3 regions of the Bacillus sp. NPDC093026 genome follow, and region 3 is predicted to be linked to each of the others. Evidence: riboswitches for the same ligand, from Rfam matches in the RefSeq annotation. Region 3 holds a riboswitch; each other region holds the start of a gene.

Region 1 (11,004 bases), on a different contig from region 3:
GTTCAGACGTGCTTGGTGGCATTTTGATTTCCTTGAAGGGCTTGATGGAGTCGAAGGCTTTGAAGCAGATCAGGGCATTCAATTCCACAACACAACAACAAAAGCACGAGGCATTAAAGTGACGGACAAAATTGACTTTACAGATCATCCGATGCTAGAGGATTATCGTTTTCTTCACAGCATTGCAGGTAACCATACGGCTAAAATGACCATCCCAAGCCCAAATATGCTCTTTTTCCGTGGGAAGCTAGAAGAAGGTGTGTACGACCATTTAGATGATTTCCACCATGATGTCGCACAAGCCTATAAAAAAGCAATTCACGCCTTCTATGATGCTGGCTGTCGCTACTTACAATTAGACGATACTGCATGGGCTGTGTTCTTTTCTGAAAAAGGTCATGAACAAATTAAAGCCTTTGGTCGTGAGGCAGATGAGCTCCGTGAGTCGTTTGCTAAAACAATCAATGAGGCCGTTGCTGATCGTCCAGACGATTTAGTCGTCACTATGCACATTTGCCGTGGTAATTTCAAATCAACTTGGGCGGCTGAAGGTGGTTATGAGGCGGCGGCAGAAACGATCTTTGATGGTTTAGACTTGGATGGTCTTTTCCTCGAGTTCGACGATGAGCGTTCAGGTGGGTTCGAGCCCCTTCGATATGTCAAAAATCCAAACCTTCAAATCGTTCTTGGACTTGTGACATCAAAGTACGGTGAGCTTGAGCCTGCTGAACAAATCAAAAAGCGAATCGAAGAAGCGACTCAATATGTGAACATCAACCAAATTTGTCTGAGTCCACAATGCGGATTCGCTTCCACTGAAGAAGGAAATCTGTTGACAGAAGAACAGCAATGGGAAAAGTTGCGCCATGTAATCGAGATTGCTGACCAAGTGTGGGAATAGGTTGATCTACTTAAAACCTGATACAACCAAGAAAAGGACCGCTTACGGTTCTTTCTTTTCTTTGATAAAGTTGTTTGATTATATTTCTTCGTGGTAAAGTGAAAATATAAATATTTACCAATTTATCCAAAACGAAAGGCGACATCAATTAAGTTTAAAAATATTAACTCTCACTCTAATACCGTCAGTTCTTTATATGATCTATTACAGCCTGCAATGTGTACTAATATCAACCAAATGACCTAAGACATATAAAAAGCCCACATTCTATTAAAAGATTGTGGGTGTGTTTTTAAAAAAAGAGCATACATAATAGGACACTGACCACTATGAATAAAAGATACATATAGTCGATCCAGGATGTGCTGATGACATGATAATACGTTCGCTCCCTCGTCCCTGTGAAGCCTCTTGCTTCCATCGCAATGGCAATGCGTTCTGACTTTCGTACACCTTGTGTAAAAAGGGGCACTGCATAGCGAATAAAGGCCTTCCAGCCGCTTTTTTGCTTGTATCCTCTAATTTTATGTGCAACCTTCATTTGTTTCAATTCACTTTGAAACAAAGGGATAAAGCGAAAACCAGCGAGCATACCATACGCCCATTTTGGTGAAAGTCGACATTGATGAATCAAACTCATCATAAAAGCAGTCAAATCGGTCGTTGACGTAAAAAGGAGACCAAATGTAACAAAGCCAAGCATTCTGAAAGATATGGTCAGTCCATTTCTTAGACTCTCCTCTGTCATATGAAACCATGCCCACTTCCAGACAGTATGATCCCCCTTGCCAAAAGCCGCCATCATCCAAAACACTAGAATGAAAAAGAGTAGATAAGGAACCAGTCTTGTTGTGAGATACCTGATATTCCATCCACCTAAGACAAGCCCGATCCCAACCGCAAATAACCAAATGATGAAAGTTGTTTTTGGATCTGAAATGGCCATCAAACAGCACATAGCAAGAAGATGAGCAAGTAATTTCAATACTGGATTTACCGTGGAAAGAAAGGAGTGGTTACTCTGCAATGGTCAGCACTTCCTTTCTTTCAAACATATATTGATAATGCAATGGCACTCTCAATTGATAAGAATCAACAAGTTCACGATTCGAAAATAAATCATAAGGAGTGCCATCATACACATGCTCCCCTTGATGAAAAAGAAGTACCTGATCAGCGCACTCATCGACAAGCTCCATATCATGTGTGACCATGATAATGGTTGTCCCTTGACGTTGACGCTCTTTCAAACGTCTAATTAATTCCTTCGCTGTTTTTTCGTCCTGACCAAATGTCGGTTCATCTAAGATTAATACATCTTGATCGAAGAGCAACATCGTGGCGACACTTAATCTTCTCTTTTGCCCTAGACTTAAAGTAAATGGGTGTGCCTTTGCATGTTTGGCTAGACCGAATTCTTCCAAAAGTTGATACGTTTTTTCTCGCACATCTGATTCTGGCCAATTCCGCTGTCTCCCACCAAATGCGATTTCATCAAACACTGTATCCTGTACAAACTGAAGCTCTGGATTCTGAAACACAAAGCCTACCTTTTCATATAATAACCGGTCAGACCATTTTTTCAGATGTTTTTCCTTCAAGAAAATGTGACCCTTTTTCACTGGTTCTAAACGAATCAAATGTTTGAGAAATGTGCTTTTGCCGCTTCCATTCTCCCCAATCACAGAAATCCAATCCCCAGCTTTCATTTCAACTTGAAGATCACTCATGATCGACTTTTTTCCGTATCCTAATTGCAGTTTCTCTGTTCGAATAAACGTCTCGTAATCTGTGGATTCTTTCTGTTCACACTGCTGTTTTCTTGCTTCAAAAGTTTGAATGAGGGTTTGACTGATTGGATGAAATGGGTCTTGAATAATAGTTGACCATTTCTCGGGAAATATTTTTGGTCGCCAAATACCTGCTGCTTTCATCTCTTCCTCATATGTTGTGATCACGTCTTTTGGATGTCCATCTGCTAAAATATGACCTTGATGATCTAATAAGATAACTCGATCCATCCATTCGATGACACCATCTAACACATGTTCAACAAAAATCATGGTCTGATCTTGATCAGTTGCAAGGTTCTGAAGCAGTTGAAATACCTCCATTCGCCCTGCTGGATCGAGCTGTGCAGTTGGTTCATCAAAGAACAGTACCTCTGGCTCTAAAGCTAGTAAGCAAGCAAGAGCCAAACGCTGTTTCATGCCGCCAGACAATGTTTGAATGTCTGTATGCGGATCGACATTTAGTTGTACTTTTTGCATGAGATGCTGAATGATGTCATCCATCTCTTCACGAGGTACGGAACGGTTCTCTAAGCTAAATGCAATTTCTTCATTGACCCGGTGCATACAAAACTGAGTATCAGGGTCTTGAAACATGACACCTGTATGCTTTCTTAAAATAACTTCTCCCTGAATATCTGCTTCCATATGTTCTGGTATGATCCCAGCAAGTACAGAAATCAGTGTGGATTTCCCGCAGCCGCTCGGTCCTAAAATAAGCACCTTTTCCCCCTTCTGAATAGAAAGGGAAACCTGCTGAAGGACGGGCTTTGACTGCTCATAAAAACGGACAGTGAGTTTACTGCACGCGAGAAATGAATCCATGCTGTTCACCCTTGTTTCGTTTTTCCTTCATGATCGCGTATTGATTCAGTACACCGGTCTTGGATAATGCATCCACTACAACTTTTGCTAAACATCCTCCAAGTATCGTGCCGCTGATGATTTGAGTCACAAGTGTCATGAGTAAAACTTGAGGCGTGTAATAACCAAATCCATTGGCGATAAGACTGTAAGCCATGGCTCCCACAGCCGCAAAGGCACCAGACAGCATGAGAATCCACATGTGATATCGTTTGTAGCCAAAAAGAGCAAAAGCGATTTCTGCCCCAAGTCCTTGGCATACACCTATCAATAGCGCAGACAATCCGAAATGACTGCCTGTTAGTAATTCCACTGCAGCAGCTGCAGTTTCTGCAATGAGAGCAGCGCCTGGCTTTTGTATAATGTAAGCAACGATTGGGCTAGCGATCACCCAAATACCAAACATGATATTGCCGCCTGCTGGACCAACAAGTGCTGTAATCGGTAAATAAAGAGTGGACCATCCTAAGTAGATCACACCGCACACAACAGATAGAATCACAGCAAGGACGACTTCTTTCATCTTCCACGTCATGATGAATGCACCTCCAGTTGGACTGGCCACTTTTCCACAGTGAACGCCATTTCCCAGAATTTATACTCAAGCTGGCAGCTTAAGAAAAAATGCTGTTTCATTTTTTCTTTCTCTTTTTTACTTGCTTCTTCTGCCCACTGATCAAGCCGTTTGCAGAGCTCTACTGTTACTGAATCGGTTAGCCCTCCATAGAACGTAATCCATTCATAAAATGGATGAGTTGGTTTAGGTTGAACGTCTGAGATCAGCCGCTTACCTATTTCCCAATATGTCCAAGGACATGGAAGCAGGACGGCGATTATTTCTCCAAGTGTACCTTCTTGAGCAACTTGCAGCATGTGGTGGATATAGTGATGAGCACTTGGCGCCAAAGGAGAACCTTGCAAATCATCATATTCCACACCTGCCACTCGGCATAGGTTTTGATGAGGATGTGTCTCACTATCTAGTACAAAAGCCATCTGCTGATGGAAAAAGGCAATGTCCTCTCTGTCTGTACACCTGCTGATCGCTGCCGCATAAATTTTAATAAATGCATTTAAGTATTCTGCATCTTGTTTGACGTAATGAATGATCTGTTCCTTTTCAAGCTTTCCTGCTGCCAGTCCCCTGACAAACGGATGTTGATAAATGGCTTCAAATAATGGCTCTGCTTCTTTCCTTAATTGCGTTGAAAATGTCATAAAAAAGCCTCCTCTTCTTCAGTTGAATAAATGAAAAAGCCACCCCAAATGGAGCGGCCTTCTTATCGATTCAATCATGAATAAGACAAGGTCCAGCTCCACTTCCCTCCGCTAGTATGAACTAGATCAGGTTCAAAGGGTCCAAGATTTCTCTTGTCTCAGTCATACATGACTCCCCTAGTGGACTTTTGTCATTTAATTATCTTTACTCTACACTTGTGGCGAATGGCTGTCAACCGCCTTTCTTAATTCAATGTTTTGATCTGTATATTAGATGGTTTTGACAAAAAGACGTGCTGTTTCTTCACTTGATCCTGGATTTTGTCCCGTAATGATTTGTCCGTCTACAATCGCAAACGGCGCAAATGCTTCACCTTTTTCAAACTTTGCACCTTGCTCACGAAGCTTCGTTTCCAATAAGAATGGAACCTTTGAAGTGAGCTGAACGGCATCTTCTTCTTCGTTCGTAAAGCCTGTTATTCTCTTACCAGCGATAAATGGTTGACCATCTTGACCTTTTACATCAACGAAGGCAGAAACCCCGTGGCAAACGGCACCGACTACACCATTTTTCTCTGAAATAGCCAAGATCGCATCGGCTACTAGTGAATTGGAAGCGAAGTCGATCATCGGTCCATGTCCTCCTGCAAAAAAGATGCCATCATAATCAGCTGGGTTGACATCTGTTAAAGCTGTTGTGTCTTGAAGTAATTCATACACATCTTGATATTTTGCTGGAATACCATCTGGGATTGAGTTTTTATCAATCGGTACAGTGCCGCCTTGAATGGAGACAATTTGTACATCTAGCTCATTTTCTTTAAAAATATGAAATGGTTCAGCTAATTCTTCTAACCATAAACCAGTTGGATGTCCGTTCATTTCCTTGCTGCTTGTCGATACTAATAAAACTTTCTTACTCAATTTAATCATCCTTTCCATTCATCATGTGACCATTTTATATTTTGTACAATTAAATATCAAACAATTAGATTTGGGATAAAGTCTTTAAATATACCCGATTTTCTAAAATATTTTACATAAAATGATATCTAATCAATAGATCATATTCTATTGAAAGGGATTTTCATGTAAAATTGTCATTGAGTCATATGATTATGAAAAAATGCATGAAGAACCTATTACCCTAGAAGAGACTTTCAAAGGAGTGGAAAACGAGATGAAAACCTATTCGATTGTGATGATCATCATCACAATCTGTATCATATTGGCCGTATTTTTAATGAAATTAACAACAGTCCTGTTCGGAAAAATTATTTTGGCTGTTGCCCTTGCTATCTGTCTGACATCAGTTGTTCGATTAATTAGCCTTCGAAAGTAAATGCCGCCCAATGTGGCGGCATTTTTTTATGATCAAGATTACATGACATATAAGAGCGTAGCTAATGCCAATATAGCTGGTAATCCTTGTTTCACAATAATCATTTTATTGGATGTAAAGCCCCCAAACAAAGAAGCCATTACTACACAAATGACGAAGAATAACTGAATCATATATCCGACTGGATTTGATCCGAGAATAAGCCCCCAAATGAGTCCTGCAGCAAGAAAACCATTATACAGACCTTGATTGGCAAACATCACTTTCACATTTGGGTCTCCTTGTAAATGTTCAGGTAACCGAAAAGACCTCTTTGCCATGTTTGATTGCATAAAAAACATTTCCAATAACATGATGACAATATGTTCAAAAGCTACAATACCCACTAAAATCATGGCCAAAACATTCAATTAGTTAACTCCTTTCTTGTAGACGATCATGAATTTTTATTTTATCGGTGTATAAATCAAAGTCTTGTATCAAATCTAAAGCCTCACTAAAACGACTTTGTGGAATATCTTTCATTTTCTTTACACCGAATTCCTTTTTAAGAAAAGCCATGATGGTATTAATATGAAGCTTACCATGCCCATCATACTCCAAATGGCTGCAAAAAGTCTGCATCGTCCCTCGAATCACTTTTAATTGCTTGTCAGTGACACAACTCATTGATAACGCTCATCCTTTCCTGTTTTTTAACAGCTAAAAGAGTCCTAATTGAAAGAAAAACCTTCCAGTCTCTATTATATAATGATTTCATTCGGATATCAAAACAAATCAGAACATATATTCGATAAAAACAAATCATAAAAGCAGAAATTCCTTTTGATGCTATATAAAAAAGCCAGATTCATTGTAGAATCCGGCTTTCTATTTAATTATTTTTAGAAATTAATACCTTCCCAACGGAGCGATCTTTACTTTGTCCAATGACTTTAAAGGAAACACCAAATGTCGGTACATCACGTCCAGCATCTGGATTATTTGAATTGACGTAATTCTTTTTATCGCTAAATGTACGAGTTGGACGAATATAGCGATCTTCCAACGTCAGTCCTGTTGTCGCTGTATAATCAATATTCAGCTTTGTACTTGGATTAAGAGAAAATGCTGCATCATGTACTTGGAAGCCTGTGGCTCCGATTGAGCCGTCACTCCATTTCAATACCTGCTGATCAGCATCTACCACACCAAGGAAACCGTTTCCTGGATGTTTCCCCACCCAGTTATCGCTATAAGATTGGTCTACGTACCACACGAGTAAACCATTATTATAGCTCATAAGGCTCGCTCCACGTTTGATATGCTTCAACCCTTTATCTACATCGGCATAGGAGCGCCACTCTAGTAAATAATATTGTTTTGTATATTGCTTTCCGTTAGACTGCGAGAATCCATTAAATGAAAAAGTAGATTTTCCCTCGGCATCATCTGACCATACTTCAGTTCCATCTGCTGTTACTTTGAGATCATCCACTAGTAAACCTGGTAGCGAATAACCCGCATCGGTTGTGTAGCGGAATTGCAGATCAATCTTTTTCCCTGCATAGGCAGATAAGTCAAAGGTCGCATCTACCCAGCCATCCGATTTGCCATCTATGCCATTGCCTTCATTTGCACCTGCTGTATTTTGATCATTTGTAATATTTCCAGCAATGGTTTTCCATTGATCTGTTCCAGCTTCACGTACCTCTACATAGGCGTAATCATAATCTTCTTCAATATCGTACCAAGCTTTAAATTTAAGCTCTGCTTTGTTGCCCTTCGTCAAGTCAATGCTTGTTGTCGTCATTGTCGCATTCAGATTGTCACCCGTACCGCTATAATAGGAGTATTCTCCTTGGGCGGGCTTTGTGACGACAATCTCTTTATCTGGTAAATCTACTCGAACAGTATCATGATTAGTGCCTTTTGTTGCTGCTTCATCAATCAACACTGTTTTGCTTTTCTTTAATGTTTTGCCATCAATTGTTCGACCAGAAAGCCAGTTTCCACCATGCAAGCTTTGGAGCATTTCTTTCGCATATGGACTAAAGCCTGTTGGTTCCGTACCAGGCACTTTACCTGCCCAGCTACCACTCGACATAATCGACCAGTAGGAAACGGGTTCTCCTCTGCCTGTGTATTGTGTATCATACTCGTCAGGTAGACCAAGATCATGCCCAAATTCATGTGCGAAGACACCTGCAGCGCCATCTTCAGGCTCAATTGTATAATCTAAACCGCCTAATTTGCCGCCTTGACCGACTTCAGATTCAGTGTCTGGAATTTCAAAAACATCACCAAGTGACCAGCGATGCGACCAAATTGCGTCATCACCGAGTTGCCCACCACCTGCTTCCTCACCTACACCAGCGTGAACAACCATGAGATGATCAATGATGCCGTCTGGCTCATTATAGACGCCATCTCCATCAATATCATAGCGATCCCATTGGTCATAATCACTTAGATCAATATTCGGATCTTTTGCAGCAACTTCAAGGGCTTCTTTCACCAATTCACGCGGTCTTCCATCACTGCCTCCTTCTTCAGGCGTATTTCCACCGTAATAGGCTGCTTCATGCTTGGCTGTGTACCATCCAGCAACTGTTCCACTCAACGTGTAACTGCCGCCAGATTGTTTTTCATAATATTGCTTCATGGAAACTTTGCGTTTACCGTCTGGACCAATGTAGCCATTTTTTCCAAAAAGCATATTTTGATAGTGTTGTTGATCATAATTTTCATAAAACATATCTGTTTCTTCTTTTTTGATGCTATTATGCTTATAATCTTTAAAATCTACTAATAAAACCAACACTTTATCATTGCGAACTTCGCCTTTATACTTTTCCTTTTGGACTGGTTTGAGCTCATTGCTCTCTATTCCTTTATGCTTCTTCAGTTTTTTCTTTTTTGCTAGTTTATTATGTACTTCTTGTTTGTATTCTTTCAGGAACTCAGGCTCTTCTGTTAAGTTACTTGCATTTTGTTTCATGGCAGCTTCTTCTTTTTTCTTTAGATAGTTTTTTAACGCCTGTTGAGTTTCAACCTCATTTGCATTCTTTTTGATTTTCCCTTGTTTTTTTAAGGCTTTGATGAGGCGGTCTTCATTCACTACACTTGCGTCGAATGGAATGCCTGAATAATGACCGCCATCTGAGGATGTTGACTTTTCTGATGTGTGGGCAGATAGAGGGGTGCTGAAAGCTGTCAATGTACCTAAACTGAGGACAGCTGTTAGTGCTATGCTCGTCCATTTTCCTTTTTTCATATGGGTTCCTCCCTAATTTGGTAATAAATAATATCTAATTCTAGCATATTCCAATATACTTAAGTCGAAAAATATTTTACTTTCAGGAATTTTGTGGAACATGCACAATGCATGAATATCATTGAGTGAAAATGCTGTAGAAAATAGAAGAACCCTAGACGATGACCGTCTAGGGTGTTTGTGTACTTTTATGAAAGCTGCTCTCCTTTGAATGAGACGACATCAAGTGGGGCTGCTAAAAATTGTTTTGCTTTTGCCACAAAGCCTTGGAAATGTGTACTTGCATTATGGCTCTGAACCGCTGCTTCATCTTTCCACACTTCCACCATTAAAAAGGCATTTTCTTTTTCCGTATCCTTGAACAGTTTGTAGGATACGTTGCCTTCTTCGGCTTGTGAGGCTTTAATGAGCGCGTTGATTTCTTCTAAAAATACGTTTTCTTTTTCTGGATGAATGGTCATCCCTGCATGAATAATTATCATTTATTCGTCTCCTTTAAACAATTATTATTTCCACTCTGCAATACGATCGATTGGTAACCGATAAGACGCATAACCTTCGTCAGCTGCTTTACCAATTGATATCAGCATCACTGGTATATAACGTTCTTTATCCCAGCCAAATGTTTCAGCGATGACTTCTTTGTCATAACCGCCAATTGGATTTGTATCGTAGCCATGAGCACGAGCAACAAGCATAAGCTGCATTGACACAATACCACCGTCAATCAAAATGGTTTCACGATTCACTTGCTCTGGAAGATTGTCAAAATGTGCAGTTAATGCGGCAATTTGTCTTTCTTTCACTTCTTGCGGCATATAGCCATGTTCTACTGCTTTTGAATAAATTTCTTCTAAGTATTCGTTGTTTTTCATGTCTACAAATACAGCAATGACTGCTGCTGATGTTGCTACTTGTGTTTGGTTGAATTTTGCAAGTGGTGCAAGCTTTTCTTTTCCTTCTGGGCTGTCAATGACCATGAAACGCCATGGTTGTGCATTTACTGATGATGGAGCAGTTGTTGCCTCTTCTAAGATCTCCGTCATTTCTTCTTTGCTAATTTTCACAGATGGGTCGTAGTTGCGGATTGAACGACGCCCTTTCATGATATCCATAAAATCATTTGTTTTTAAAATTGTAGCCATGTGTAACACTCCTTTAGGTGGTTTGAATCTTATCTATATTTTGCTGTATACGGGTGAGCACATTAGTGAGAAGCTTTCGTTCTTCAACACTTACATTTTCAAGCATTTCTGAGATAAATCGTTCTTTTTCTTTTTTAGAGGATGCGATTCTTGCTCTTCCTTCTTCTGTAAGACGAACAAGCGTTACGCGGTTATCCTCCGGTTTTCTTCTGCGTGTAACCATTCCTTTTGTTTCAAGCTGTTTCAAATGACGAGTCACAGCCGCACTATCAATATTTACTTTTTTCTGCAAATCTGATTGGCTGATTTCATCTGCTTGAAATAACAGCGATAGCAACTCCAGTCTTGATTGGCTGACGCCCGTGCATGCTTCGAACTTCACGCCCATCATACGGTTTACACACTGCAAACGATATAATATCTCTGCTTCTTCAGAGCAAAATGCAGTCAATGCCATCCCCTCATTTCTATTCAGATCAATTGTTTGA
Region 2 (11,004 bases), on a different contig from region 3:
TCTCAGCAAACGATTGGCTACCCTCGGTGTTCCCCTAGAACGTCTCGCAATCTCTTCAGCTGAGCGAATGTCAATACCGATATCAAATAACTCTGCTGTTCGTGCAACGATATGCGCTAAATCTCTTTGCTCATAGTATTCCAATCTTGCATGTACGCCAAACCTGTCTCGAAGCGGTGCAGTTAAAAGTCCGACACGTGTCGTTGCGCCCACAAGTGTAAATGGTGGTAAATCAAGCCGAACAGAACGTGCTGTATCTCCTTTTCCAATAACGATGTCTAGACAGAAGTCTTCCATCGCTGGATACAGCACTTCTTCTATGGAACGCTGGAGACGATGTATTTCATCAATAAAAAGAACGTCACCAGGTTCAAGTGAAGTCAAGATGGCTGCCAAATCACCAGGACGCTCGATGGCAGGTCCAGATGTCGTACGCAACTGTACATTCATTTCATTTGCAATGATAGACGCAAGCGTAGTTTTCCCAAGTCCAGGCGGTCCGTATAAAAGGACGTGATCTAGCGTTTCCTGCCTCATTCGGGCAGCTTCGATAAATACACTGAGGTTATCCTTTACTTTTTGCTGACCAATATACTGGCTAAGTGTCTGTGGTCGCAGACTTTGCTCAATGGCTGATTCATGGTTTTCTGCTTCAGTTGAGACGAGCCGTTCATCCATGAGACATCACCTTATTTCAACATTTTTTGTAAAGCTTTTTTTACATATTGATCGGTTGTCAAATTCTTCTCTTCTTTCAATAATGGAAGGACTTTTTTAATTTCACGATCGCCATATCCAAGGACACCTAAGGCTTCAAGTGCTTCATCTAGTGCTGTTTGTTCCTCCCTCTTGATATGGTCCTCGTGGTTAAACAAGTTGCCAATCATTTCCGGCACCACATCAGCAAGCTTCCCTTTGAGATCAAGAATGATCTGTCGCGCTGTTTTTTTGCCAACGCCAGGGAATTTAATGAGGAAGGCTTCGTCCTCACGTTCTATCGCTGAAATGACAGATCCAGGATCTCCGGAAGCAAGAATCGCAAGTGCACCCTTTGGTCCAATACCTGTCACATTTAACAATTTTGTAAACAACGCTTTTTCTGCTCTTGTCGAAAATCCATATAACGAAAAAGCGTCTTCCTTTATGTAATGATACGTATAAATGGTTTCTTGTTTTTTCACTTTAAAGACAAACGGGTTTGGGGTATACACTTGATATCCTACGCCGCCGTTTTCAATAACAACATATTGAGGGCATACATAATCAATGGTCCCTTTCACAAACTCTATCACCGATTTCACCTCTTTGACTGTTCTTCATTGTAACATAAAACGAAGAGAAAACCGCAATAAAAGTTAACATATGTTCGCTCAAAACCTTTTTGAAAAAGATCCAAGAAAAACAGCTTGCGGTCTTCACATCAGCAAGCTGTTTTTCCCTCTCTAATATGAGATTTCATTTCGATAAGGCTTCATCACCTCAAGCACATGCTCAAATTCATCTTTTGTGCGAAAAGGAATGCCATTTTGCAACTGCTCCTCAACATGACTTTCTAAACGGGACGTATCAATTTGAAAAAAAAGATGAACAGGCTCCGCCCAGACATCTGGCCTTCCATGAAACGTTGAAATGACACCGCCTTCTGATAATCCGATATATCCGTTCGCTTTACTTAAAGGAGAGATATCATCCATTTGTTTTCTAAAAAGGGCAAAATCTGCTCTTTGTTCGACCAATGTCCAGCCTTTATATTGCTTCCAAAATGTTTCTCTTTTTTCCAATGATGTTTGATGTCTTTCAATACTCACATCACCGTCTAAATATACTTTTTCAAGCTGAACGGTCATTGTTTTTGGTTGCCTTTGCAAGTGTTCTTTTCCTTCCATATCCGTTGCGAAGAAAAGTATACTTGTCATTATGAGTCCTGTGAGAAAACATTTCATATTCACTTTCAATATTTACACCTCTTTAGAACATGAGATCGATTCATGACATATGTAGTTTGACCCATTTTTCTATACATTAACCAAATCGAATGAACTGGTTCTTTTAAGAGTAATTCATTGTACACTTCTTTCGTAAGTGTTATGTTTTATACAATACACCGTTATGCTGAATGATTCTGTTTTTTCATCATTCGTTTTTAGCCGCATAAACTGATACCAAAGAAGGTGAAATCCATGACAGAAGCAAAAAGATTAGCCGAATCTATTCAGTATCATGAAGAAAACCGCTTTAATAAGCTTGTCACAAAACCGACAGAGCTTGAGCTGTGCGGCAAAGGAAGAAGTGCCTATGTATTCTCATACAAAAAAGACGACCAGAAGATGGCGCTGAAAGTTTTTTTTCCTTCTTGTCAAAAGATTGCCCAAAAAGAGGCAGCTATTTACGAAAAACTTTCCGGTTCCCCCTACTACCCTGCGATTTATGAGTCAGGTGATCAGTATATTTTAATGGAATATATTAAAGGCTACACTTTTTATGAATGCCTGACAAAAGGGATTCCGATTAAGAAACATATGATTGAACAGGTGGATGAAGCATTAGAAGAAGCGCGTCAGAAAGGGTTAAACCCTTCAGATATTCACTTACGTAATCTCATCTTAACGAAAGAAGGTCGCGTCCGTGTAATTGATGTCGCTCGCTTCACACAAACGAAAACATGTCATCAATGGGATGACTTAAAAGCCGCTTACGCCTACTATCAAAAACCTTTTTTTCCAAAAAAAGCGCCGCGCCTATGGCTTGAAATGATTGCGTATTTGTATAAAAAGAACTGGTTCTTTCGTCATCAAATGACCAAGAGAAATGATTTCTTATCATAACAAAAGCCACTCGAATGAGGAGCGGCTTTTGGTGTTTTATTTTGTTTCAACATGAATACTATTAACATTTAATAGATTGATGATGTCATCATTGAGCTTAAACCAATGATTTGCTTCCTCGATTTTTTTATACACATCATAGGTAGCTGGTCGTTTCAACTCGAACTCAAGCACTTCCCCATTGTTCATATGAAATGTTACCTTAAATACTTTCATTATAAGATCACCTTCCACTTTTTCTTGATCGCTCATTGAATTGGATTAGCTCTTTTCATTCATTCTCTATTTAAACCGTTTCCCCTGCTTCTTTGCTTTTAAACACAAGATGTTTACATTTTGTTTAAATTCTCGCAAAACAGCCACTCATCTGACTTTAATGTAGTATATTGTTTAAAAAGTGTTTCATGAAACGGAAGAAAAACCGAGCACCGTCTAAAGAAAATAAAGCAGTGTGGTTTCATCTAGTAGATGCCTTTATAGAATGGTCATTGCACTTAGGACGTTCTTTCATGTAGTCATAAGAGCTTTCATCCGTTTTATAAAACCTCGCACCAAACGAGTGAGAGGTTCTTTTTTATGGTTGATAAATCTGACTTCCTTGACTGATAAATTCTTTTGCCTTCTTCTCCATCTCTTTTTGTACTTGATCGGATTGATGCCTGATGTCATGAGAGATTTTCATGCTGCAAAATTTCGGTCCACACATGGAGCAAAAATGAGCCGTTTTAGCACCTTCAGCCGGCAGTGTTTCATCATGAAATGCAAGTGCTCGTTCTGGATCAAGAGAAAGGTGGAATTGATCTCGCCATCTAAATTCAAACCTAGCCTTCGATAATGCATCATCACGTTTTTGAGCAGCAGGATGACCTTTTGCTAAATCAGCTGCATGTGCTGCAATTTTATAGGCGATAACCCCCTCTCTCACATCCTCTTTATTCGGAAGACCTAAATGCTCTTTTGGTGTCACATAACATAGCATAGCCGTTCCATACCAGCCGATCATGGCGGCACCGATTGCTGATGTAATATGATCATATCCAGGGGCAATATCTGTTGTAAGCGGTCCTAATGTATAAAAAGGTGCCTCTTTGCAAATCTCCATCTGCAAATCTACATTCTCTTTTATTTTATCCATAGGGATATGTCCCGGTCCTTCAATCATGACCTGTACGTCATGTTTCCATGCGATATCAGTCAATTCTCCTAAAGTTCTTAGCTCTGCAAACTGGGCTTCATCATTCGCATCGGCAATCGATCCTGGTCTCAGCCCATCTCCAAGTGAAAATGCAATATCATACGTTTTCATGATTTCACAGATTTCCTCAAAGTGGGTATATAGAAAGTTTTCTTTATGATGGGCCAGACACCACCTCGCCATAATGGCACCGCCCCTTGAGACAATACCTGTTACCCTGTCTACTGTTAACGGAATATACCTTAATAGCACACCTGCATGAATCGTAAAGTAGTCTACACCCTGCTCTGCTTGTTCAATTAAAGTGTCTCTGTACACTTCCCACGTCAAATCTTCTGCCACTCCGTTGACTTTTTCAAGTGCCTGATAAATCGGGACAGTTCCTACAGGGACAGGGCAATTCCGAATAATCCATTCTCTCGTTGTATGAATGTCCTTTCCAGTAGATAAGTCCATCATTGTATCTGCTCCCCATCTAATGGCCCATGTCATCTTCTCTACCTCTTCTTCAATAGAAGAGGTCACCGCTGAATTCCCAATATTCGCATTAATTTTGACATGAAAGTTCTTGCCGATAATCATTGGCTCACTTTCAGGATGGTTGATATTTGCTGGAATGACCGCTCTTCCGCTGGCCACTTCCTCTCTCACAAATTCTGGACTTAACTGCTCCCTAATCGCAATAAATTCCATTTCTGGGGTGATGATCCCTTTTTTCGCATAATGCATTTGTGTCACACATGCACCTTTTTTTGCCCGGAGCGGTGAATGGGAAAATTTTGTATTATCCATATTCAATTGATTTTCCTTGAGACGATATCCATTATCTTCTGGTTTCACAATACGCCCTTCGTAAGATTCTGTGTCTTCTCTTTCTGCGATCCATGCCGCTCTCATTCGTTTCAATCCCTTTGTGACATCAATCTCAACGTTTTCATCCGTATATGGTCCACTTGTATCATAGACGCGAAGTGGTTCATTTTGTGTTTCACCAGTTTGAGTCACCGTATTTGAGAGTGTAATTTCCCTTTTCGGCACTAAAATGTCAGGTCTTGAGCCTTGCTCATATACCTTTTTACTGCCGTCAAAGCTTGACATAAATGGTTGGTTTGACTGTAAAATTGTTTTTCGTTTCATTTGCTGTTCTCCCCTTCTCTTAATCAGTAAAAGGACAGGATTGAATCAGCACCAGCAAAAAACCAGGCTCTTGTTTAGAACCTGGTTAGTCGTCAGAACAAACATGAATGTCATTTCAATGACTCATGTATTATCTTCAACTTCCCCACGCTGGTACGAGCCAGATCAGGTCCAAAGGGTTAAGAAGCCTCACTTCTCTCTCAGCCCTATGAAAGGGCACCCCTAGTTACTTTTATTTACTTCCACATCAGTGTAGCATAGGTGCAAAATGAAAAAAAGAACATTCAGGAAAATAGTTCCTATTTCCTATACACAATTTCAATAGAACACTTTCTCATTACAAGAAAAGTCATGAATTAGACAATAATGAAGTGAATCTCCATTATTGGCAAAAATCCACTACTCCAATTTACTGTTATTTAAGGGTTAAGGTTTGTTTTTAATGAAAAGGCTAAAGTACAAAATGTCATGAACACTTTGTCTTTAGCCTTTTCATTTTTAACACTTGTTATCGCGTCATGCCTGTTTGACCTGTTTCAAATTGAGTTCTTCTCATGTCACGAAAACGTGTAAATACGCCTTCATCTTTGAAGACTTGTACAGATCTTCCATCCGCATAGCGATTGGCTGCTTCTTCTATTTGGGATATTCCCTTTGATGTGAGACGTCCATCCGATTTAATGGCAATATACACATTTTCATCTGTTACCATTACTTGTGAGTCTGCCACGTGGTTCATTTTATTGACACGGTTTGCAATTTTTCTTGAACGCTGAACATTCTCTTGTTTATCATATCCAGAGAACGACATTTGTTGATGATAATTCATGTCTCCATGACTATAGCGTCCATCTCCGCCAGTGAGCGGCATTCTGGATTGATCATCTGTTTGAGTTTGAGGACGTGCACGGTTATCAACATTCGTTGTATTTTCTCTCATGCCTTCCATGAGCTCGGAAACTGGTCCTTGATGATCTTGATGATTTTCTGTCGACTGTTGATTTGAATGATAACCAACAGGTTGACCTGATTGATTATAGCGTGTATCTACACCCGCATTGTCATTTGCACCACATGCAGTTAAACCAATGGGAAGAAGCAATAATGCGATCGTTGTTTGCCATTTTTGTTTCAAACGAAAAACCCCCTGTGCTAATTCAATCTCATGAGCGCAAAACAGGCTCTTTTTTAGCATGCACAGTTGAGGAGAAAAACAAGCTGGCATTTATAAACTAAAAAAGGAACGATTGAGATCGTCCCTTTGTTCACTAATCTTCTTCGTCTTCTTCTGGTCTTGCGAAAACAGATTGATTTGGATTTTGCTGCATGGGATGCTGCGGATATGCACCCATTTGTCCATAAGGAACAGGGTTTGGATAATATCCCATCCATGGTTGATGATGTTGTTGCTTCATGCCATCATCACAGCCACAGTCTTCCTTGCCATACGCTTCATTTGGTCCATTTGGATAAAAACCTTGATTCATGTTGGCATTTGCATTTGGATGCATATGATGATGCAAATGGTGTCCATCATTTACTTGATGTTCATAATTTTCTCCATAATAAGCTGGCGCTTGATATGCCGGATAGTATGGCTGAGCATGGTAAGGATACGGCATCATATGATGATAATACGGTTGAACGGGATAACAAAATCCTGAACCCGGTAAAATAGGTGAAGCAGGTACTAATTGCTGTGGATATGGATACATAGCAGGCGGCGTATAACTGCCATAACCATAATAAGGATCATACTGCTCATGATGATGTTGGTGATGATCTTTATTTTCAGCCATTCCCCCTACATTCGCTCCTCCTACATTCGGCATTTGCGGGAAATTAGGCAGATTTGGGTCATTGTTATGTTCCATGTTTTTCCCCTCCTCTTTTTGTTGTGGAATATGAATGAACGGATCATATCCCTTAGCCACCTCATCTTTTTCATGCTCTTTATGTTCATGATGAAAATGGTCCTTGTGATCCTTTTTCTCATGAACATCATCTTTCTTTTCATGATAGTGATCTTTTTTCTCATGATGTTCTTTTTTTGGAGGAGGCGTGAATGGTTGATAAAGATTGGTCTGATAATAGTTCACATCTACTTGCGGGAAAACTGGCTGTTCTATCTTTGGGACTGGCGGTACATACGGAACCGGCTCATTTGGCTTTTCTTTAGGCGTTGTGTCTTGAACTTGAACGACATCCTTAGGCTTTTCTTTCACATACGGATGTTCTTTAGGCTTTGGCATTTCTTTTGCTTTGTGCTGATCTGTTTTCACAGGGACACCACTAGATGGAATCTTAATTTTCATACCAGGCATAATCAAATCTGGATTACTGAGCTGTGAATTTAGTTTTTTCAATTCTTGAAAGTCGACTCCATATTTCTTAGAAATTTTCCAAAGGGAGTCTCCTTTTTGCACAATATGAATTTTCAACGTTTTCCCCTCCTATGCAAAACGTGAACGTATCGGTTATGTCAGAAGTACAATATGTTTCAATATAAATTTATGCATATTTACAAGCCAATATGATAAAAACTTGTTTTCTTGTAGGAGGGGAAACTTGATTATCTAATGGTCAACATTCGATTCAGTGCATGCAATGCCTCTTTTGTGATTTCTTCTTCGACCTGAATCAAACCGACCGGCTCGCCCTTTTCAATGCTTTCCAATGACCATAATAAATGAGGCAAATCAATGCGGTTCATCGTTAAACACGGACACATATCTGGGTTCAGTGATTCAATTTGTTTGTCTGGATGTTGATCTATAATACGCTTGACCAAATTCATTTCAGTACCAATCGCCCATTTGCTTCCAGGTGGAGCCTGTTCAATTGTATCAATAATAAATTTCGTTGAACCAGCAAAGTCTGATGCTCTCACCACCTCATGCGTACACTCCGGATGAACGAGGATTTGAATGTCACGATCCCTTTTTCTCATTTCTTCTATATTCTTGATCGTAAACTTCTCGTGTACTGAGCAGTGACCTTTCCATAAAATCATTTTGATGTTGTGAAGAGGCTGATCGGTGATGAGCTTCTCTTCTATCTGGTCCCACACAGCCATTTGCTCTAAAGGAATACCTAAATCAAAGGCAGTATTACGTCCTAAATGCTGGTCAGGAAGGAAGAGAATCCGTTCTTTTTGAGTGAGTGCCCACTTTAGCACATTTTTGGCATTTGAAGAGGTGACAGTAGCACCGCCATGTTTGCCAACAAATGCTTTGATAGCAGCCGTTGAATTCACATAAGTAAGTGGAAGAATCGTATCACCAAACAAATCTGTGAGCTTTTCCCATGCTCTGTCGGTCTGTTTCATATTCGCCATATCCGCCATTGAGCAGCCCGCTCTCATATCAGGTAACAACACGTGTTGGTTCTTCTTTGACAGCATATCAGCCGTTTCAGCCATAAAATGAACGCCGCAGAAGACGATGTATTCCGCCTTATGATTATCAGCCGCTATTTGCGCAAGCTGCAAAGAATCTCCCGTCGCATCTGCGAATTGAATCACCTCGTCCTTTTGATAATGATGGCCTGGAATAAAAAGTTTTTCACCAAAAGCTTGTTTTATTTCTATCACTCGCTTTTTCATCTCGTCATAAGAGCGGTGCTTATATTCATCCGGCATCATGGTCTCGTTTTGATTTGTTAACAAATCAAGCATGGACATGAGTTGATCCCCCTTTGTGACTAAATTCCATATTCATACTGAAATCAAATGACGGTGCAGAATGTGTGAGAAAGCCAAGGGAAATGAGATCTACGCCTGTATGCCTGTAGTTTGGCAAGGTGTCTAACGTGATCCCTCCTGATGCCTCTGTCAAGATCGTCTCTGGCGTCATTTGTTTAAACCGTTTTACTTGATCTGGTAAACAGTTATCAAACATAATGACATCTGCTTTCGCTTCAATTGCTTCCTTTAGTTGCGTTTCTGTTTCAATTTCCACTTCTATTTTTACCATATGACCAGCATAAGTTCTTGCTTTTTCTACAGCTTCACGGATCGAACCGCATGCTGCAATATGGTTATCTTTGATCATCACACCATCTGATAAGCCAAATCGATGATTCTTTCCGCCTCCTACTTTCACTGCATATTTCTCTAGCATGCGCAATCCAGGCGTTGTTTTTCTCGTATCACAAATCGTAATGGCTGGATCATCTAATCTTTGAATCGCTTCATGTGTTAGCGTCGCAATTCCTGACATTCGCTGCAACACATTCAGAATGACCCGCTCACCTTTTAACAAATCGTTGATCGGTCCTGATATTTTGGCCAAAACGTCACCATTATTCAACCATTCACCATCATGAAAGAACAATTGAGTATGTATGTGTTCATTCAGCAAATGGTAACCCGTTTCAATTACTTGCGACCCCGCAAGTACACCCGATTGTTTCGCCATGATGTAAGCTGTTCCTTTCTTATCTTCAAAAATGGCTTCTGCTGACACATCCCCAAAGCCAATATCTTCTTGAAAAAAATACGTGAGCATTCGCTTTAACTGTAAACGTTCCAATTGACACCGATCCTTTCATTTTTCATTATTTGAACTTGATCTTTTTCATGAATAATTTGTTTACCTCGCCAGAAGGCATCTTCTCTTTTCGGATAATCCGTTCGATAATGACCGCCTCTGCTTTCTGTACGGAGAAGGGCAGATTTCGCCATACAAATCGCTAATGACCAACAATTCAATAATTCCACCTGCTCATTTGTGATATCCTTCACATTTATTGGCTGAAAAGACACATGTTCTAATTCCGCTAGCAGTGCCTGCAAGCCTTTCTGATGTCTCACAATCGCCGCATATTTTGTCATCAAATGTCTCAGTTTTGTTTTTGAGATGTCTGGAACTTGCCATACTTCTTGAATTTCAACAGAAGGTACTTTCACATGTCGCTTTGGCATTTGTTCAATTCGCCGGGCAGCTTTGTTACCTGAAACAAGACCTTCCAAAAGAGAATTACTTGCTAACCGATTGGCTCCATGTAAACCTGTACACGCCGCTTCGCCTATTGCAAATAATGATTGAACGGCTGTTTCTCCATGTTCATTTACCATGATCCCGCCCATTAAAAAGTGCATACCAGGAGAAACTGGCAACCTGCCGCTTCTAATATCGATCCCAGCCTGTTGACATAGCGCGTAAATGGTTGGAAAGCGCGTGGAGAAATGTGGAATGCCTTTAATATTAAGATAAATTTGATGACCAGCCTCTTGCTCATTATAAATAGCTCTAGCAACAACATCTCTAGGTGCTAAATCTACCTGCGGATGAATTCTTGCCATGATTCGTCTACCTGTTTCATCCTCTAAGTATGCCCCTTCTCCTCTCACCGCCTCTGAAATAAGACCAACTGCTTTTCCATCAATCGTTAGAAGTGTAGGATGAAATTGAACAAACTCTAAATCCACTAATTGAGCACCAGCACGATAGGCCATCATGATCCCATCTCCAGTTGCAGAAGGGGCATTTGTATTTGTCTCATATAAGGAACCACAGCCTCCTGTAGACAAAACAACAGCATCTGCAGTCATTGTATGTGTGTGCCCTTTCTCGTCTTTCCATACAACACCAAAGCATTTCCCTTCATTGACTAAAAGATCAATGACGTGATGATTTTCATATAAATGAATATGCGAGCCGAGCTGTTTTTTTAAAAACTGCACAAGGGTCTTACCTGTCTGATCTCCGCCCGCATGTAAAATACGTTCAGTAGAATGCGCCCCTTCTTTGCCTAATTGCAGAATGCCATCTTCATCGTTATCAAAAGGACAGCCTTCTTCTACGAGTTGCTTTACAAGTTCCTTGCCTCGCCGTAATACATCCA
Region 3 (11,004 bases):
TGCTGTATCACACGTCATACCTTGTGCAGGTAAATGCTCAAGCAAGCAGTGTAAACACGGCGTCTCACCAGGTATAACGGTAAAACTAACCCCATAACTCGCCACACATGCCCCGTAAAGAAAAGGAATTTCATGTTTGACAGCAGCATCATTCACAATCATCCGCACCTCAAAATTATCCGCTGCATCGATGACAATGGAAGCATCATAGATGAGTTCATCAATGTTTTGAGCTGTCACATCCATGACGAGCCCTTTCACCTTGACCTCACTGTTGACAAGCTTTAATCTCGATTCAGCAGCCACTGCCTTTGGCAGCCGATCTTGTACATCCTGTTCTGTATATAGCTGCTGGCGCTGAAGGTTGCTCCATTCTATATAATCTCTGTCCGCAATGATCACAGAGCCCACTCCAGCACGTACAAGCATTTCAGCACTTGCTGTCCCAAGTGCTCCCGCTCCAATAATAACTACTTTGGAAGCAAGAAGCCGCTTTTGACCTTCTTTGCCAATGGGTTGAAAGAGCTCTTGGCGTGAATAACGAGTGCTCAAAACGCTGGCATTCCTTCCTGCGGACTGCTTGCCGTACCATAGTTTTTCAATGGGATACGTCCTGCCTCGTAGCCTAGTCTCCCTGATTCAATCGCCAGCTTCATGGCTTTTGCCATTTTTACTGGATCCCTTGCTCCCGAGACAGCTGTATTGAGTAAAACACCGTCAGCTCCTAATTCCATGGCATAGGCAGCATCCTTCGGAGAACCAACACCAGCATCAATAATGACTGGAACCTTCGCTTGCTCGATAATAAATGAGAGGTTCAGAGGGTTTAGTAAGCCTTGACCTGACCCGATTGGAGAAGCACCTGGCATAATCGCATGTACACCCAGTTCTTCTAATTTTCTTGCAAGTACCACATCATCCGATGTATACGGCAAAACAATAAAGCCTTCTTCCAGTAACATTTCAGATGCTCTTAACGTCTCCACAGGGTCTGGAAGAAGAGATCTTGAACAGCCAATCACTTCCACCTTGATCATGTCACAAAGCCCTGATGCTTTCGCTAGACGAGCAATTCGCACCGCTTCTTCAGCAGTACTTGCGCCAGCTGTATTCGGAAGAAGCGTAAATCTTGAAAGATCGAGTTGCTCTAAAAAATTAGGCTGTGATGCTTCAAAAATATTCATTCTTCGCACAGCAAAGGTCAAAATTTCTGCTCCTGACACATCAACAGCTTCCTTTTGAACCTCAAATGATGGATATTTCCCTGTACCAAGTAATAGTCTTGATGTGAATGTTTTTCCGCCAATGTGTAGCATGATTTCATCCTCCTCCTACAAAGTGAACAATTTCAATCGTGTCATTTGGCTTGATTTCTTCTTTTTGAAAAGCTTCTTTATCAATAATTTCTTGGTTTTTCTCCACAATCACAACTCGGTTTTCAAGTTGATAGGCTGATAAGAGATCAAAAATCGTGCCGTTCTCTTTATCGAAATCAACAATTCTCCCATTCAATTGAATTTTCATACGAGCGATGCCTCCTTTCGGCCAATGCGAAATGCATGAAGCCAATCCTCTTTGACCTGTTGACCTAGTATGAGATTTCGAATAATCTCCCCAGTAATCGGCGCAAGCAGAATACCATTTCGGTAATGCCCTGTAGCAAATAGGATTCGATCGTCTTCTGGGTGCCTTCCAATATAGGGATGTTGGTCGCTTGTAGCAGGACGAAGCCCCGCCCAAAACTGATCAATTGGCATCTGCTTAACTGACGGCATGAGATCAGCTGCTTTTTGAATGACTGCTTCAATACCTCCAAGTGTTGGAACTGCATGCCAGTCATGTGGCTCCATCGTCGCGCCAATGACCAGTTTCCCGCTGTCTCTCTGAACTACATAACAATGGTCATGATAAATGGTGTGTTCAAGTGCTGGACCGTTATTCCATACAGACACACATTCTCCTTTCACTGGATAAAGAGAATGAGATAATCCTAGCTCTTCAAAAAAACGTCCAGACCATACGCCACTAGCCACAGTGAGGTGATCACATGTCCATGTGCCTTGCGTCGTTCTGACAATCAATGCATCTTGATGACGATTCACTTCAACTACTGCTGTATACTCTTTGACTTCCGCCCCATTTCGAACGGCCGCTTGAAAAAATGCACGACATACTGAATAAGGTTCAACATGTACATCATCCTCAATCAGACCTGCCCCAATGATTTTATCTGAAACTTGAGGCATCCGTTTTTTCACACTGCTGGCTTCAAGCCATTGAAACGTAGATAAATGCTGCATTCGGCAAAGAGCACGTTTTTCTTCCTCAGTAAATGCAAGTTTCATCATGCCGTCGCTTGATTTCCGAATGTCAATGCCCGATTCATGTTTTAAATCAATTTTTAATTTTTCGTATAGCGCTTGGCTTGCTCGACCAACCTCAAAGAATATATCCTCATAACCTTCTCCTTCAGCATGTGCACCAAGCATACCAGCTGCTGCGCTCGTTGTTTTCTTCCCTACCTCATACTCCTCGAATACAACAACCTGTTTGCCTGCTTTTGCAAGGTGATACGCTGCTGACATCCCTATGATTCCACCCCCAATAATTGCTACGTCATAATGCTTTTTCATAAGGATTCTCCTTTAGCTTTTCAGAAAAGATTTGCGCCATCATTTTGGGTTCTGCCTGCGTGAAAATACCAGACATGACAGCAATTCCTTTCAATCTTATACGCATCAATTCAGGGATTCGCTTTGGCGTGATGCCGCCAATGACCACCACAGGAATGGTCAGTGCTGAAGCCAGTTCTTCCGCAAGCTTCACGCCTCTTGCTTGTAGTCCCGGTTTACACGCTGTGTCATATACATGCCCAAACATCACATACTCTGCCCCTTCCTTCTCTGCTAGTTTCGCTTCTTCTAACGAATGAACAGACACGCCTGAATGAAGATGAGGAAATTTTTGTCTCAGCTCCTTTGGTGAAAAACTGTGTCCTGGGAGATGTACACGGTGAATATTCGTTAGAAGTGCGACGTCTACTCGGTCATTGATCACCATTTTCTCTTTGGATACCCCTACAGCAAGGAGCCGCTTCACGAGATGAACAAGCTCTCTGGCTGTTTTAGATCGTTCTCGTATATGAATAAAATCAACTTCTGGTTCGATTGCTTTTATTTGCTTCACTAGCTCTTCGGTGGAAAGCGTATCATTTGTCACTGCGTGGAGTTCCACTTGTACCAACCCCATCTAAGCATGCTGTATCCCATTTTTCCTTTTCATACGCCATCTCCCAGAACTGGTATTCATAATAGCTAGAGATCACAAAATTTTCTTTCATATTGGATCGCACATGTTCTGTTGCTTGTTCTGCAAGTTCATCGAAACGGTTAACCTGTTCAAAGACGAGCTCTTTAAACCAATCTCCTCCATATGTTAAAATCCATTCTTGATAAATTGGATGTTGTGGTGTGGTTTGTTTCAATTTTTCACCAACCTCGTAATATAACCAGTAGCACGGCAATAGCGCTGCTAGAACTTCTTCAAATCGTCCACTTTTAACAGATCGGTACATATGTGAGGTATATGCATAAGCAGTTGGAGAAGGCTTAAAATTAGCTAGTGCTTCTTCAGAAATATGAAGGAGCTCTGTAAACTTTCTATGCAGCGATAGTTCTGCTTCATAAGTGCCCTGTGCATGATACGCCATTCTGCCAGTGGTATGTAAGTCCTCACTCATAGCAGCTCCATATGATTGCACTTTTGCAAAATGGGTTAAGTAATACGAATCCTGCATGACGTAATAGGTGAAACGATCAAGTGAAAGCGTCCCATCCCCAATTCCTTTGACAAACGGGTGCGTAAAACTTCCATTCCACCATTTTGCTGCTGCCTCTTTACACTCCTCTGAAAATGTCATGTTCCTCTCCTCCTGTTTTTTATCATATAAAAAAGCCACTTTCCGCATGGAAAGTGGCTTGGAATTTGTAAAAAGCATAGTCAAATACCGCACCACTTCCCTACGCAGGTATGAACCTGTTCAGGTAATGAGGGTCTAAAAGTCTACACTTTTATCTCAGCCCTTTTGAAGGACTCCCCTAGTGGATCATTTATATGGTTTTGTTACTTCTATCTTAATCATGATTTGTTCATTGGTCAAGCGTTCATTGCAACTCTAACTGTACGTTAAAGTTCTGCCACATACACCTTGCAACCAGACACAAGCACTCGATCACCGCTTCTCAGCGTCGCGTCACCATGCGGCATTAAACTGGATACTTCTCTGCAAAAACGCATAAATACGAAATCTCCGATAAAAAGAAAATCCCTCAGCCACATTATAGTCAGATCATTGGCTACTACCAAGAGCTGATCACTCTCATAGACAAACTTGGATACGAACTGAAAAACCGTGGATAGAACAGGCAACTATCTTTGAAAAATCAATGATCTGCCCTTAGAAATCTGGCGTTCGAAAGATTCCAGTCATGAAAAAACTCCCCTAAGGCAAACAGATTTTTTCAGTTCATCTGTCTCCCTTTAGGAGAGCATATCATAGCAGGCTACCAGGTTTATTTTTTATAGGAGCAATGACTGCATGTCCCAAGGCAAAGGAGCCGAAAACGTCATTTGCTCACCTGTCATCGGATGAGGAAAGACAAGGGTTTCACTGTGCAATGCCTGCCGGTCCATTCGCTCTTTAGTACCGCCATAAAGTGTATCACCAATAAGGGGATGACCAATATATTGCATATGCACACGAATTTGATGCGTTCTTCCTGTTTCGAGTACAAGAGACACATCAGACATGTCCAGACCAGTATGTAACGCTTTTACTGTATAATGTGTGACTGCGTCCTGACCATTCTCATCCACCATTCGTTCAATGATACTGTCTCCTTTTCTTGCAATCCGCGCCCTGATCGTTCCTTGCTTCTTTGAAATGATGCCATGTGTAAATGCCCGATACGTACGCTTCACTTCCCCTTTTTTTTGCGCTTTTGATAAAAGACTATGTGCAAAGCGATGTTTGGCTACAAGCATGACACCAGACGTATCACGATCAAGGCGGTTCACCAAATGAACGGTCAGATGAATAGACTGCTGTGCATAATGATGTAGCAGTCCATTTGCAATACTGTTTTCAGGATGCTCTCTAGAAGGAATAGATGGAATAGACGGCTTTTTATTTAGCACGAGCACATGCTCATCTTCAAATAAAATATTAAGCGGAATGTCAACAGGCTTTAACCCTTCACTCACCTTTTCTTCAGGAAATATAATCGTGAGCGTGTCTCCCTCATTTAGTTCGTACCTGACGGTGACATGTTCTCCATTAATGAGCAAATCGCCGCCATCAAACTTAATATCTGTCAGCATTCTTTTCGATATACCGAGATCAATTAAATAGTCTTTTAAAAGCAGCCCCTTTTCTTTCAGTGAAATTGTTTTGGTTAGCTTAAAGTATTCCAGCGAGAACGACCTCTTTCTTATTCTCCTTTTCCAATAAAGGAATCTTGCACTCTTTTCCAAAAAGGAAACGGTCTAAAACGGGCAAAACGGACATTCTCATTAGCCACGCGGCATTGAATGGATTTGACGTCTTTATGTAGCAATGTCAAATGATCAATCGTTACCTGAAAATCCACATCATTAATTGGCTTAATGACACACGTGTGGTGGTCTGGCAAAATAAGCGGTGAACCCACTGTCCGGAAGACTCTGTTATTGATGGATGCCATTTCTGCAAGCTGAATGGCTCTAATGGATGGATGAATAATGGCTCCACCGAGCGCTTTATTATAAGCAGTACTTCCAGACGGCGTGGACAAGCAAAGACCATCTCCTCTAAATGTTTCAAAGAGCTGTCCTCTAATCTCAACATCCGCCACAAGTGTTCCTTCCATGCTTTTAATGGTACACTCATTCATTGCTAAATATTTCTCTTCTTGTCCGCCATCGTTGTACCTGACAATGACTTCAAGGATGGGATATTCAACAATATGATAAGGCGTTTTCGCAATAGCCAGTACAAGCTTTTCAATTTCACTTGGGACCCAGTCTGCATAAAAACCAAGATGCCCCGTATGCACACCGACAAAAGCTGTTTCATTTAGGCGGTTGCTGTAGCGGTGAAAAGCATATAAAAGGGTGCCGTCTCCCCCAACAGTAATGACAAGATCCGGTTCTTCTTCATTTAGTTCCATTCCAAAATCCAGTAAGTAAGTCTGAATTTTATTTTTGAGTGCATCAGATACAGAATTCCCTTTTGAAGAAACTGCAAATTTCATGAATTCTTCTCCTTTTTCACCTCGCTGCGATAAGAGGGCAGCAGCATATTTGATCAAGCACGACTCAGTGATCTGTTTTCTTTTTGCGCGAGAATGCCACCTGTGCTTCCTGAATCTCCCCTCTGATTTCAGACATCTCATCATCAAGAAGAGATGCTGCTTCAGAGGCCCTTTGCAACCGAAGCTTGACCTTCTCCGGTATATTCCCGCTATATTTATAATTAAGAGAATGCTCAATAGTCGCCCAAAAGTTCATGGCAAGTGTTCGTATTTGGATTTCGACCAGTAGCTGCTTCTCCCCATTAACCGTTTGCAGCGGGTATAAAACAACGAGATGATATGATCGGTATCCGCTTTCTTTATGTTCTGCAATATAGTCGCGTTTATCAACAACAACAAAATCTTTTCGTGACTGAAGCATTTTTTTCACGACTTGTATATCTTCTACAAACTGGCACATAATGCGAAGCCCTGCAATATCCTGCATCGTTTCGATTTCATGCATCGGAATGTTTTTGCGCTTTGCCTTTTCCAATATGCTAGCAACGGGCTTCACTCGGCCTGTCACAAATTCTACTGGTGAATGGTCATCCTCGAATTCATACAGCTTTCGAATGCCTTTTAGTTTCACTTTTAATTCTTCGACTGCTTGTTTATATGGTGCGAGGAATTGATCCCATTGTTTTTTGTCCATGAAATTTCCCCCAATTCCAAATACCTAATTATTTCAGAGGAATGTGTTTTTCACTTTCTCTTCCATATCTCCGTAATTGGCATTGTCTTTAATATTGTCAATTAAATAGTTTAATTCCTGATGAAGTTGAATAAGTTCTAGTGTTTTTTGTTCTGCTGTCAAATAGACAGGCATGTCACGATTCATTGCTTCTTTTAATGGAGCCCATATGTTCTCTCCTAAAATAAGATACGTAAAAGACTCCTCATTTTCAAGTATGTAAACGAACGCAAAGTGATCAGAATCAACAAGCATTTGTCCCGATGCCTTTGCTTTTTGAATATGCTCATCCGACTGGATCGCCAAAAACAGTCCGTCTTCTTTTAAAGTTGCTTCTATGATTTCAATTCTGTTTTGCATCATAATCTCCTTTACAACAAAGTACACCTTTATTTTATCATATCAAGTTCAATATTGATAAACCGAACTTTTTGAGAAAACATTGATTTTCTTTTGAATTCATTATTTTACTTCATCCATCATGAACATCAGCACATTTCAAACGATACAAAAACATTGTTAAAAATGAAATGTCACTTGCTATCACACTTCGTGTACAATAACTATATTTCCTCTAAATGAAAGGTTGATGTCAAAATGTCACAGGAAATTGAAATAGAACTAAAGCAATTATTAACGAAAGAAGAATTTGAACAACTAAAACAATACTTCCAATTGAAAGATGCAGATTTTCGCACCCAAACCAACTATTACTTTGATACACCCCAATTTGATATAAAATCTCATTTTGCTGCACTGAGAATCAGAGAAAAAAATGGTCATTGGGTCTTGACTTTAAAGGAACCGCACGAGGTCGGGTTACTGGAAACTCATCAAGAGATAGATCCCCCTCCTCAACTTGAAAACTTTAATATACCAGAAGGTGAAGTCGCTAAACGTTTGAAGGGTCTTAACATTCCAAAAGATCAGATTGTATATTTCGGTTCTCTTGAAACATCAAGAGCAGAAAAAATGATCAAAGAAGGCTTAATTGTTTTGGATCACAGCCGATATTTAACAGTAGAGGACTATGAATTAGAGTTTGAGGTGAACGATATAGACATCGGACAAGCCGCATTTACACAATTGCTTAGTCAATTTCATATTCCAACACGCAACACCAAAAACAAAGTGATCCGTTTTTATGAAGAAAAAATAAAAACACAGAAATAGATAAATTCTTTGAGGGAGGAACATGATGAACGTCAATCAACTTCAATCCTTTATGCAACTTCAAGCGCTTAAAACATTACAAACGGATAATGGACAAACGACAGCGGCTACTGATCAAGAATCAAACGCACAAGCTTCGTTTCAGACGCTGCTCCAAGATTTTTTAGGCGGAACGGATTTATCACGTCTTCCGCTATCAATCTCGGCATTAATGGGTCAGGATACATCAACGGTACCGAGCACTCAATATGCAAGAACCAACCCTTATCTATCAGCAATTGCAAGCAATGAACAATTACCTTCTCAAGCCTTGTATTCAAATGACTCTCAATTGAATACAGCCAATGGGATTGGTAACGTGACGAACACCGACTATACACCGCCACTTCAAAAAGCTGTCTCAAGTGCTTCATCAAAAGAGATTAATCAGATCGTATCACAAATGGCTCAAAAACACGGTGTTCCTGAAAAGCTCATCCATGCAGTCATCCAGCAAGAATCCGGCTACCGTACAAATGCTGTCAGCCACGCAGGCGCACTTGGACTCATGCAGCTCATGCCATCTACTGCTAAATCTCTTGGCGTAAGTAACGCCTTTAATGCAGCAGAAAATATTGAAGGCGGAACGAAGTATTTGAAGCAAATGCTTAATAAATACAATGGAAATATCTCACTTGCACTTGCGGCCTATAACGCAGGCTCTGGAAATGTGGATAAATACGGAGGCATTCCTCCATTTAAAGAAACACAAAATTATGTAAAGAAAATCACAGCGCAATATTTTGCTTAAACCGAAGAGAATAACCCCTTCGGTTTTTTGTATGTCGCTTTTCACCCTTTTTTGACTGAATGTGTTATGATATGGTCAATTGATCATAGAACCCAGCCCCCTCGCTCTTTGACAAAGGACGAAAAGCGGTTTGTTTGTGGAATTGATTTGGGGTTGTTAAAATAAGTATACAAGAATAGAAACAGCAAAAAAGAACAAACTGAATATCACTTTTTAAATAAATGAACTTCGCAATAGGATTATCATCCTATTAGCTATGAGTAAAAGGAGTAGTCAACATGGTACAATCGTTTAACGCACCTTACGAAGCGGTTGGAGAAGAACTTCTATCGCAACTTGTTGATACTTTTTATGAAAATGTAAAGTGTCATCCTTTGCTTCATCCTATTTTCCCGGATGACTTAAAAGAAACAGCAAGAAAACAAAAACAGTTTTTAACTCAATATTTAGGCGGACCCGCACTTTATACTGAGGAGCATGGACACCCAATGCTAAGGGCTAGACATCTTCCTTTCCCAATCACTGAAGAGCGGGCTGACGCATGGCTTGAATGCATGGAGGATGCAATGAATAAAGTAGGATTAACCGGCGATATTCGTGACTTTTTATTTGAGCGACTCTCACTGACAGCTCATCATATGGTTAATCAAACACCTGAAAAGGACGGACGATCTTGAGCTGCAATCAGCACGATCAATATTTCTCACACTGTCACGGACATCCTCAAAAGCCGATCGAAATCTATGTATTCATTGATCCTCTCAGCCCAGACTGTTGGTTATTAGAGCCATCAATTAAAAAATTGAAAATGAAATACGGCCGTTTTTTCACTTTACGAACGGTCACAAGCTCTAGCATCAATGCATTGAACAGGAAAAGAAAGAAACATCTGCTGACTGAAGCATGGGGAAAATTCGCAACAAAAACTCAGACCAAAAAAGAACAAATGCTGTCTGAACAAATTGTGACATCACCTTATCTGGCATCGCTCGCCTTGAAAGCGGCTGAACTCCAAGGTAGAAAGTGCGGAATGAAATTTTTACGTCTTATTCAAGAGTCACTTTTTTGCCATCAGCAAGATGTGACAAGTGAGCATGTGCTTTTAGAAAATGCAAAAAATGCGGGGCTGGATATAGACGAATTCCAGCGAGACATCCATTCTCAAAGTGCTGTCAAAGCACTGAAATGTGATATGAAAATTGCAGCTGAAATGGACGTATCTGAGCTCCCTACCTTCGCCTTTTTTAATACGATGAACGGAGACGAAGGACTAAAGATCTCAGGTGCACACTCTTATGATGTGTACGAAGAAATTCTCTTTGAAATGATAGGTGAAAAGCCAACACCTTCAGAAAGGCCTCCAATTGAATGGTTTATCGCTTATTTTCAATTTGCATCAGCGAAAGAGATAGCCGTTGTATATGATCTGACCCTCGAACAGGTCGAACGAGAAATGAAAAAGCTCGCATTCGCTAAAAAAGTGGAACGTGTACAAGTACAACAAGAAATGTTTTGGCGCTATAAAGAAGATGAAAACCATACAGATGTTGATGTCTATCGCTGTGAGAATGAACATGGGTGCTGACCCATGTTTTTTCTTTGCAGATAAAAAAGAACTCTTGTTCTATTTTCAGATACGAAGAAACCGCGCCGGGATAAGCGCGGTTTCACTATGTCTTAACGACAACAAAGGGGATGGGAGAAATTTTTCACGGTCAAACAAAGGGGTAATGTTTGTATGTGATTAATTTCACATCTGTAGTATATCAAATTTTGTCGACTTATGACAACCGATATACTATATGTTCATATTTTTGTCACAAAACATAAGAGGACTGCCACTTTCATATAGTGAAAGTAACAAAAAATGGGGGGATCTGCATGCGCAGCACATACATTGGACTTGTTGCCATCGGCTTATGTTTCTTTATCAATATATTAGGTCTAATGAAAATGCTACCTCTTTATCTCACCTCTCCACTCTTATTTGGTTCGATTCTCTTTACACTTTATCGAAT

The links. A riboswitch is a leader RNA that binds a small molecule or an ion and turns the genes downstream of it on or off. The one in region 3 is predicted to bind thiamine pyrophosphate.
Region 1: it holds a riboswitch for thiamine pyrophosphate, as region 3 does, so the genes downstream of both, tenA (thiaminase II) here and tenA (thiaminase II) in region 3, are expected to answer to the same signal.
Region 2: it holds a riboswitch for thiamine pyrophosphate, as region 3 does, so the genes downstream of both, thiC (phosphomethylpyrimidine synthase ThiC) here and tenA (thiaminase II) in region 3, are expected to answer to the same signal.

Annotation. Positions count from the first base shown of each region.
Region 1 covers NZ_JBIVPN010000002.1:123,963-134,966, reverse strand. The annotation lists gene ACIQCE_RS05555 (5-methyltetrahydropteroyltriglutamate--homocysteine S-methyltransferase) at 1-901, shown strand, start outside; gene ACIQCE_RS05550 (energy-coupling factor transporter transmembrane component T family protein) at 1,194-1,928, opposite strand; gene ACIQCE_RS05545 (ABC transporter ATP-binding protein) at 1,918-3,516, opposite strand; gene ACIQCE_RS05540 (ECF transporter S component) at 3,491-4,090, opposite strand; gene tenA (thiaminase II) at 4,087-4,773, opposite strand; TPP riboswitch at 4,860-4,962, opposite strand; gene ACIQCE_RS05530 (type 1 glutamine amidotransferase domain-containing protein) at 5,044-5,697, opposite strand; gene ACIQCE_RS05525 (hypothetical protein) at 5,954-6,115, shown strand; gene ACIQCE_RS05520 (DUF1304 domain-containing protein) at 6,154-6,510, opposite strand; gene ACIQCE_RS05515 (ORF6C domain-containing protein) at 6,530-6,784, opposite strand; gene ACIQCE_RS05510 (immune inhibitor A domain-containing protein) at 6,990-9,371, opposite strand; gene ACIQCE_RS05505 (putative quinol monooxygenase) at 9,560-9,853, opposite strand; gene ACIQCE_RS05500 (nitroreductase family protein) at 9,878-10,507, opposite strand; gene ACIQCE_RS05495 (MarR family winged helix-turn-helix transcriptional regulator) at 10,530-10,967, opposite strand.
Region 2 covers NZ_JBIVPN010000005.1:75,154-86,157, forward strand. The annotation lists gene ruvB (Holliday junction branch migration DNA helicase RuvB) at 1-678, opposite strand, end outside; gene ruvA (Holliday junction branch migration protein RuvA) at 690-1,292, opposite strand; gene ACIQCE_RS12345 (BofC C-terminal domain-containing protein) at 1,443-1,943, opposite strand; gene ACIQCE_RS12350 (protein kinase family protein) at 2,181-2,825, shown strand; gene ACIQCE_RS12355 (hypothetical protein) at 2,862-3,041, opposite strand; gene thiC (phosphomethylpyrimidine synthase ThiC) at 3,400-5,157, opposite strand; TPP riboswitch at 5,283-5,391, opposite strand; gene ACIQCE_RS12365 (YhcN/YlaJ family sporulation lipoprotein) at 5,666-6,292, opposite strand; gene safA (SafA/ExsA family spore coat assembly protein) at 6,426-7,598, opposite strand; gene nadA (quinolinate synthase NadA) at 7,730-8,839, opposite strand; gene nadC (carboxylating nicotinate-nucleotide diphosphorylase) at 8,826-9,689, opposite strand; gene nadB (L-aspartate oxidase) at 9,671-11,004, opposite strand, start outside.
Region 3 covers NZ_JBIVPN010000001.1:690,673-701,676, forward strand. The annotation lists gene ACIQCE_RS03535 (thiazole biosynthesis adenylyltransferase ThiF) at 1-552, opposite strand, end outside; gene ACIQCE_RS03540 (thiazole synthase) at 549-1,316, opposite strand; gene thiS (sulfur carrier protein ThiS) at 1,321-1,524, opposite strand; gene thiO (glycine oxidase ThiO) at 1,521-2,633, opposite strand; gene tenI (thiazole tautomerase TenI) at 2,617-3,234, opposite strand; gene tenA (thiaminase II) at 3,209-3,919, opposite strand; TPP riboswitch at 4,000-4,109, opposite strand; gene ACIQCE_RS03565 (RluA family pseudouridine synthase) at 4,579-5,445, opposite strand; gene ACIQCE_RS03570 (NAD kinase) at 5,490-6,290, opposite strand; gene yjbM (GTP diphosphokinase) at 6,355-6,984, opposite strand; gene ACIQCE_RS03580 (UPF0738 family protein) at 7,018-7,383, opposite strand; gene ACIQCE_RS03585 (CYTH domain-containing protein) at 7,621-8,196, shown strand; gene ACIQCE_RS03590 (lytic transglycosylase domain-containing protein) at 8,222-8,986, shown strand; gene ACIQCE_RS03595 (globin domain-containing protein) at 9,265-9,663, shown strand; gene ACIQCE_RS03600 (ClpXP adapter SpxH family protein) at 9,660-10,571, shown strand; gene ACIQCE_RS03605 (hypothetical protein) at 10,868-11,004, shown strand, end outside.